Linked DNA regions of Microlunatus soli. The main gene of each other region encodes a partner of the protein of the gene in region 2 in a complex. Links are inferred from orthologs where the notes say so. Each region holds a gene or a part of one and is shown on either strand. Other genes may lie near its edges. The genes, in order: uvrA and mfd.

Region 1 (4,031 bases), 660 kb from region 2 along the record:
GTGGGTCGCGACATGGCCACGCGTCCAGCCGGGCAGGGCGGACGCGGATCGCCAGTCCTGGTCGGTGACGGCGATGGTCGCCCCCAGCAGCTGGCGGTCAGCCCGATCGAGCAACTCGCGCACCTCGGCGACGTCGGTGGTCGGCGGGGCCGCGTCCGGCCGGCTCGGCTGTGTCATGGCCGACAATCTAACCGCCCCGCAGGTCGCGCCGAACGGCTCCCCTCCGGCTCACCGGATCCGGTCGCGATTGTGTTGTCTGCGACGGATGTGACGCCTGAGAAACAGCAGACCGGTTCGGAACGGACGATGGATCGACGGCGCGGAGGAAATGTCGGAGGGTGCTCCTAGAGTTGCCGTCGTGACCGATCGACTCATCATCCGCGGTGCCCGAGAGCACAACCTGCGCGACGTCTCGCTCGACCTACCCCGGGACGCGCTGATCGTGTTCACCGGGCTGTCCGGCTCGGGCAAGTCGAGCCTCGCGTTCGACACCATTTTCGCCGAGGGGCAGCGGCGTTACGTCGAGTCGCTGTCGGCCTATGCCCGGCAGTTCCTCGGTCAGATGGACAAACCCGACGTCGACTTCATCGAGGGGCTGTCGCCGGCGGTCTCGATCGACCAGAAGTCGACCAACCGCAACCCGCGATCGACCGTCGGCACCATCACCGAGGTCTACGACTACCTGCGGCTGCTCTATGCCCGGGCCGGTCACCCACACTGCCCGGTCTGCGGCGAGCCGATCAGCCGACAGTCACCTCAGCAGATCGTCGATCGGCTGCTCGGGCTGCCCGACGGCACCCGGTTCCAGGTGCTGGCGCCGGTCGTCCGCGGCCGCAAGGGGGAGTATGTCGATCTGTTCCGCCAGCTCGGCACCGGCGGTTTCAGCCGGATCCGGGTGGACGGCGAGCTGCACCAGCTGACCGATCCGCCGACCTTGGACAAGCAGAAGAAGCACAACATCGATGTCATCGTCGATCGGCTGGCGGCCAAGCCGTCCGCCAAGCAGCGGCTGACGGACTCGGTGGAGACAGCGCTGGCCCTGGCCGCCGGTGTGGTGTCGATCGACTTCGTCGACCTGGACCCGAAGGATCCGGGACGGGAGCGTCGCTATTCCGAGAAGATGGCCTGTCCCAACGACCACGACATCTCCGTCGAAGAGCTGGAGCCGCGGCAGTTCTCGTTCAATGCGCCCTGGGGTGCCTGCCCGGAGTGCTCCGGGATCGGCACCAAGATGGAGGTCGATCCGGAGCTGGTGGTGCCCGATCCGGACAAGAGCCTGGATGAGGGAGCGATCTCGCCGTGGACCGGGATGCATGTCGCCGACTACTTCGGTCGGCTGATCGAGGCCTTGGCCAAGGACGCCAAGTTCAGCACCAGCGTGCCCTGGCACGAGTTGCCTGCGCGGGCCAAGAAGCTCCTGCTGCACGGCGTCGACGGCCAGGTGCACGTCTCCTACAAGAACCGGTACGGCCGGGAGCGGTCCTACAACGCCAAGTTCGAGGGCGTCGTGACCTACGTCGAGCGTCGTCACGCCGAGGCGGAGTCGGACTCCTCCCGGGAGCGGTTCGCCGGCTACATGCGGGAGGTGCCCTGCTCGGTCTGTAAGGGTGCCCGGCTGAAGCCGACATCGCTGGCGGTCACCGTCGGCGGTAAGAACATCGCCGAGGTAGCGGCGATGTCGATCGACAACGCCGCGCAGTTCCTGGCCGCGCTGAAGCTCAGCAAGCGGGAGAAGCAGATCGCCGAGCGGGTGCTCAAGGAGATCAACGAGCGGCTCCGGTTCCTGTTGGACGTCGGCCTGGACTATCTGTCGCTGGACCGGCCGACCGGCAGCCTGTCCGGGGGCGAGGCGCAGCGGATCCGATTGGCGACCCAGATCGGTTCCGGGCTGGCCGGGGTGCTCTACGTCCTGGACGAGCCGTCGATCGGGCTGCACCAGCGGGACAACCGGCGACTGATCGAGACGTTGGTCCGGCTCCGGGACATCGGCAACACGCTGATCGTCGTCGAGCATGACGAGGACACCATCCGGACCGCCGACTGGGCGGTCGACATCGGACCGGGCGCCGGTGAGCACGGTGGCCACGTGGTGGTGTCCGGTCCGGTGGACGAGCTGCTGGCCAGTGCGGAGTCGCTGACCGGTGCCTACCTGTCCGGGCGCAAGTCGATCCCGCTGCCGGCCAGTCGTCGGGCGCGGGACGGTCGTGCGATCACGGTCAAGGGTGCCCACGAACACAACCTGAAGAACATCGACGTGTCCTTCCCGCTCGGTCAGCTGATCGCTGTCACCGGGGTTTCCGGTTCGGGCAAGTCGACGCTGGTCAACGGCATCCTCTACACCGAGATGGCCAAGCGGATCTACAACGCACGGACCGTAGCGGGCAAACACAAGTCGATCACCGGCGCCGACGAGATCGACAAGATCATCCACGTCGACCAGTCACCGATCGGTCGTACGCCGCGGTCCAACCCGGCCACCTACACCGGCGTCTTCGACCACATGCGCAAGCTGTTCGCCGACACCCCGGAGGCCAAGGTCCGTGGCTATCAGCCGGGCCGGTTCTCCTTCAACGTCAAGGGCGGCCGCTGCGAGAACTGCATGGGCGACGGCACCATCAAGATCGAGATGAACTTCCTGCCCGACGTGTATGTGCCGTGCGAGGTCTGCCACGGGGCTCGGTACAACCGGGAGACCCTCGAGGTGCACTACAAGGGTCGGACGATCGCCGAGATCCTGGACATGCCGATCGAAGAAGCAGTGGACTTCTTCGCTGCCATCCCCGCGATCGCCCGACACCTGAAGACGCTGAACGAGGTCGGCCTGGGGTACGTCCGGCTCGGCCAACCGGCGCCGACCCTGTCCGGCGGCGAGGCACAGCGGGTGAAGCTGGCCAGCGAGCTACAGAAGCGTTCGACCGGCCGCACGATGTATGTCCTGGACGAGCCGACCACCGGTCTGCATTTCGAGGACATCCGCAAGTTGCTCGGTGTCCTGGGCCGGCTGGTCGATGCCGGCAACACGGTCGTGGTGATCGAGCACAACCTCGATGTGATCAAGACCGCCGACTGGCTGATCGACATGGGGCCGGAGGGTGGCTCCCGGGGTGGCACGGTGATCGCCGAAGGGACGCCGGAGGAGATCGCCCGGGTGGCTGAGTCCTACACCGGGCAGTTCCTCAACGAGGTCCTGCAGGGCCGCGAGGTGCCGGTCGGTCCCGCGCAGCCGGAGTTGGTGGCGGCAACGGAGTCTCGACGGCCGGTGGCGACGAAGGCGGTCGCCGGCCCCCGGAAGTCGGCGGCCCGCGCGTCGGTTGCCAACGATTCTGCGAAACGGGCCGCGGCGAAGAAGGCCGGGGCACGGAAGGCCCCACCGAAGAAGGCTGCACCGAAGAAGGCCACAGCGAAGACGGCGACCCAGAAGACTGCCGCCGGGAAGGCCGCGGCTCAGAAGGCGGCGACGAAGAAGAGCACCACCAAGAAGGCGACGTCGAAGAGGAGCACGACGAAGTCGGCCGCGGCCCGCTGATCAGCCCCGATCTCGGTGGGTGGCGAACCATCCGGCGTGCTACTCCGTTGACCCAGATGATTGAGTAGTCAGCGATCCGGAAGCCGACGGCGAGGAGACAGCGGTCTTCTCGCGGTGCGGGAGCCGGTCACCTTCACCCCGGAGGACACCAGCATGGTCGACGCATTCGTCAAGCCCACCACCACCCGCAGCCGGCGCGAGCTTTTCCGATCGATCGGGATGGTCGCACTCGGCGGCGCCACCGCGGTGCTCGCCGCGTGCTCCGGGGGTTCCGGAGCCTCCGGTGGGGGTGGGGGTTCCGCGGCGGCTTCCACCGGCCCGATCACCGTCGCCAAGTCCTCGGTGCCGGAGGGCAGCGGCGTGATCAAGGGAGCCTACGTCGTGACGCAGCCGACGGCCGGTGACTTCAAGGCGTTCAGCAGCAAGTGCACGCACGAGGGGTGCCCGCTCAGTGCGGTCGACGGCGACGCGATCGTCTGCAACTGCCACGGCAGCCAGTTCTCGG
Region 2 (4,491 bases):
CGAGCTCGGAGCAGCTCGACGAGCCGCTGCTCCGAGAGCCCTTCCGCCAGCAGGTCGCCGATCGTGTCCAGGCCGAAGCCGACGGCACGCAACCCTGCGATCGCCTGCACCCGGCCGACCTGGTGCGGCGCGTACCTCCGACGCCCGGTCCACTGATCGACCTCGGCCGGTGACAGCAATCCGACCGTCTCCCAGTGCCGCAGCATCCGGCGGGACACTCCCGTCCGGTGGGCCAACTCACCGATGCTCAACATGTCGATCACCACTCCAACCCATGACACAGTGTCAAGATCAACCACGGGTCCTGAACCGGTCGACGGACCGAGAACGCGACCAGCGGAACCAACCTCGACAAGCTCAGGGACCTCGGGCAGCGGTCCGGGTAGCTTCAGGATGCCGGCGCGTTGGTGGCGATCAGGACGTTGCTGACCACCTCGGTGCACCAGTCGAGGAGCTCGAGATCCTTGATCGGCGGCCCACCGATCTGCGGTGACTTCGGCTTCGGCACCAGCATCAGGCCGGCCTTCTCCTTGACCACGCTGCCCGGGTAGAGACGCTTCAGCCGCAGCTGTTTGGACTCGGCCAGGTCGACCGGGGCGAAACGGATGAAGTTGCCGGCGATGACCACCTCGGACAGTCCTGCCTGCCTGGCCAGCAAACGGAATCTCGCGACGGCCAACAGGCTCTCCACCTCGGAGCCGGGAGCGCCGTAACGGTCGGTGAGCTCGGCCCGGACGGCCTCGATGTCGGCCGGTTCGCGGACCTCGGCGATCCGCTTGTACATCTCCAGCCGAAGCCGTTCGGACTCGACGTAGTCGGTCGGCAGATGCGCCTCGATCGGCAATTCGATCTTGACCTCGGCCTCCGGCTCGACACCGTCGCCGCGGAACTCCGCGACCGCCTCGCCGACCAACCGGACGTAGAGATCGAAACCGACGTCGGCGATGTGACCGGACTGCTGACCACCCAGCAGGTTGCCGGCGCCACGGATCTCCAGGTCCTTCATCGCCACCGCCATCCCGGCCCCGAGGTCGGTGTGCGCAGCGATCGTGGCGAGTCGATCATGGGCGGTCTCGGTGAGCGGCTTCTCCGGCGGATACAGGAAGTAGGCATACCCCCGTTCCCGGCTCCTGCCGACCCGGCCGCGCAACTGGTGGAGCTGGGACAGACCGAGGGTGTCGGACCGTTCGACGATCAAGGTGTTCGCCGTCGAGATGTCCAACCCCGCTTCGACGATCGTGGTCGCCACCAGGACGTCTGCGCGACGTTCCCAGAAGTCCACCATCACCTGTTCCAGCTGGTGCTCCCCCATCTGTCCATGCGCGGTCACCACGCGGGCCTCGGGCACCAACTCACGGATCCGGCGGGCGGCCTTCTCGATCGACTGCACCCGGTTGTGCACGAAGAAGACCTGGCCTTCCCGCATCAGCTCACGGCGGATCGCCGCCGTCACCTGGGCCTCGTCGTACGGGCCGGCGAAGGTGAGCACCGGGTGACGTTCCTCCGGTGGGGTGGTGATCGTGGACATCTCACGGATGCCGGTAACGGCCATCTCCAGGGTGCGCGGGATCGGGGTCGCCGACATGGCGAGCACGTCGACGTCCATCCGCAGCCGCTTCAGCGATTCCTTGTGCTCGACGCCGAATCGCTGTTCCTCGTCGATGATCACCAGACCAAGATCCTTGAACCTGATCTTGTCGCTGATCAACCGATGGGTGCCGACGACGACATCGACACTGCCGTCGGCAAGTCCGGCGACGGTCGCCTTGCTGTCGGCGTCGGAGGAGAAGCGGCTCAGCGCACCGACCTTGATCGGGAAGCCGGCGTACCGGTCGGCGAAGGTGTTGTAGTGCTGCTGCACCAGCAGCGTTGTCGGCACCAGGATGGCGACCTGCTTGCCGTCCTGGACGGCCTTGAACGCTGCCCGGACGGCGATCTCGGTCTTCCCGTAGCCGACGTCGCCACAGATCAGCCTGTCCATCGGGATGACCTGTTCCATGTCGTGCTTGACCTCGTCGATGCAGGCCAGCTGGTCCGGCGTCTCGACGAAGTTGAACGCGTCCTCCAGCTCCCGCTGCCAGGTGGTGTCCGGGGCGAAGGCGTGGCCGCGGCTGGCCTGCCGGGCGGCGTACAGCTTGATCAACTCGGCGGCGATCTCGCGAACGGCCTTGCGCGCCCGGCCCTTGCGCTTGGCCCAGTCCGAGCCACCCATCCGGTCCAGCGACGGAGCCTCGCCGCCGACGTAACGGGTGACCAGATCGAGCTGGTCCATCGGCACATAGAGCCGGTCACCGGGCTGGCCGCGTTTGCTGGCGGCGTACTCCACGACGAGGTATTCCCGGGTGGAGCCGGCGACCGTGCGTTGAACCATCTCACGGTAGCGGCCGACGCCGTGCTGTTCGTGCACGATCGCGTCGCCCGGCTGCAGTTCCAGCGGATCGATCTGCTTCTTGCGCCGGGCCGGCATCTTCCGCTCGGAGCGGTCGACCTGATGCTGACCGGACAGGTCGCCGGTGGTGTAGACGGCGAGTTTGATCTTGTCCACCAGCAGACCGGTGCGCAGCTCACCGGTGCTGACGCTGACCAGTTGCGGCTCCGGTGCGGTGCCGAGATCGTCGATCAGCCGGGCGGCGATGTCCTGCTCGCCGAGCAGTTGCACCATCCGCTGTGCGGTGCCCTTGCCCTCGGCGACCAGCACGACCCGCCAGCCATCGCGGGCATGATCGGCGATCTCGGCGATCGACTTCTCCGCATCCCCACGGTGCGTCTCGGGCAGTTGCGCCTCGACCGTACGGGAGGAGACTCCGAGGGTGCTGACCGCGGTGGAGAAATCGATGATCTCCCCTTCCTCGGTGCGGATCGGACCACTCTGCTGCTCCGGCCCGGCGCTGAAGACCGACAGCGTCCACCAGGCCAGCCCACGGTCCAACGCGTGTTCGCGGACCTCGGCCAGCGGTCGGTAGGACGACGAGCCGAGATCGATCGGCGCCTGACCTCCGCCTGCGGCCGCGGCCCAGGAGGCACCGAGGAACTCCTCGCTGGTCTTGACCAGATCGGCCGACCGGGTGCGGACCAGTTCCGGGTCCGCGACCAGCACGTGGGTGCCGTCGGGGAGCAGATCGACCAACAGCTCCATGCCGTCGACCAGTGCCGGGGACAGCGACTCCATGCCTTCCACGGCATGGCCGGCGGCGATCCGTTCCAGCATCTCCGACAGCTCGGGATGGGCCTCCATCAGCTCGGCGGCCCGCTGCTTGACCTGGTCGGTCAGCAGCAGTTCGCGGCAGGGCGAGGCGGTGATGTCGTCGGTGGTCAGGTCGGAGGACCGCTGGTCGGCGACGGCGAAGTAGCGGATCTCCTCGATGGTGTCGCCGAAGAAGTCGATCCGGACCGGGTGTTCCTCGGTCGGTGGGAAGACGTCGACGATGCCGCCGCGGACGGCGAACTCGCCGCGTCGCTCGACCAGGTCGACCCGGACGTAGGCGGCATCCACCAGGGCGCGAGCCAGGTCGGAGATGTCGAAGTCCTCGCCGGTGCGGAGCCGGACCGGCTTCAGGTCGGCCAGCCCCCTGACCTGCGGCTGCAGCACGCTGCGGATCGGTGCGACGATGATCTTGAGCGGCGTCTCGTCCGCCGTGGGATGGACGAGCCGGCGCAGCACTGCCAGCCGCCGGCCGACGGTGTCGGACCGCGGACTCAGCCGCTCGTGCGGCAGCGTCTCCCAGGCCGGGTAATAGGCGACCAGGTCCGGGTCCATCAGAGACTGCAGGGTCTCGGTGACGTCCTCGGCCTCACGGTAGGTCGAGGTGACCAGCAGCACCGGCGCGTCGGCGCCGCCACGGTCGGTGGCCGCGGTCATGGCCGCGGCGAAAAGGGGGCGCATCGGTGCCGGCATGGTCAGGTCCAGCGCGTTCACGGCATGCGAGCGCGCATCACCGATGGCTTCGGAGATGGTGGGTTCTGTTGCAAGAAGGTCGACGAGTCCCGAAAGGGTCACCGGGTAACCCTACTCGCGATGGTTCCACGGCCGGAATCGTGGCTGTGGATGACCGGCTCCCGCCGCGCCGTACTGTCGTGGGTCCTGAACACTGAGGTGTCGCGTAACGAGCAGCACCAGACGAGTGCTCATGGCGTTCCCGGCACACATCGCAACTCGTGTTACCACATCGCCTTGGCGGCAGCACCACACCGGGACATATCGCAACCGGTGCTACCAAATCGCCCCAGAACCAGCGTCATCCCGGCACACATCGCACCTGGTGTTACCGAATCGCCCTGCGGCGGATCGAGCCGCGCGGTCGCGCACGTCGGCGGATCCCGGTCGCGCCGCCTCAGGAGCCGAGTCGTGACGATCCCGGCAGCGATGTCGGCCCGCTCGGTTTCGACGAATCGGAGCAACCGGAGCCGGTCGAGATCCGTCGGACGGAACTGTCGACGGCGTCGTCATCGGGCGGCGGCCCACGTCTGCACGATGCGCAACGGCAGGTCGTC

Evidence for each region.
Region 1: the proteins of mfd (region 2) and uvrA are in contact, whole or in part, in a crystal structure (PDB 4DFC), measured with the Escherichia coli proteins. The link is inferred for Microlunatus soli from one-to-one orthologs.

The regions. Positions count from the first base shown.
Region 1 is NZ_LT629772.1:849,003-853,033, reverse strand. The notes cover bases 1-3,726. They hold uvrA (excinuclease ABC subunit UvrA), read left to right. Parts: upstream 1-358; coding sequence 359-3,526; downstream 3,527-3,726. Other genes in these bases: BLU38_RS03995 (Rieske (2Fe-2S) protein), read left to right, coding at 3,680-3,726; BLU38_RS04005 (maleylpyruvate isomerase family mycothiol-dependent enzyme), read right to left, coding at 1-177. Outside these bases: more of BLU38_RS03995, read left to right, coding at 3,727-4,031. UniProt on the Escherichia coli protein: The UvrABC repair system catalyzes the recognition and processing of DNA lesions. UvrA is an ATPase and a DNA-binding protein. A damage recognition complex composed of 2 UvrA and 2 UvrB subunits scans DNA for abnormalities.
Region 2 is NZ_LT629772.1:1,512,654-1,517,144, forward strand. What follows is about bases 189-4,374. They hold mfd (transcription-repair coupling factor), read right to left. Parts: upstream 3,998-4,374; coding sequence 389-3,997; downstream 189-388. Other genes in these bases: BLU38_RS07120 (MerR family transcriptional regulator), read right to left, coding at 189-281. Outside these bases: more of BLU38_RS07120, read right to left, coding at 1-188. UniProt on the Escherichia coli protein: Couples transcription and DNA repair by recognizing RNA polymerase (RNAP) stalled at DNA lesions. Mediates ATP-dependent release of RNAP and its truncated transcript from the DNA, and recruitment of nucleotide excision repair machinery to the damaged site.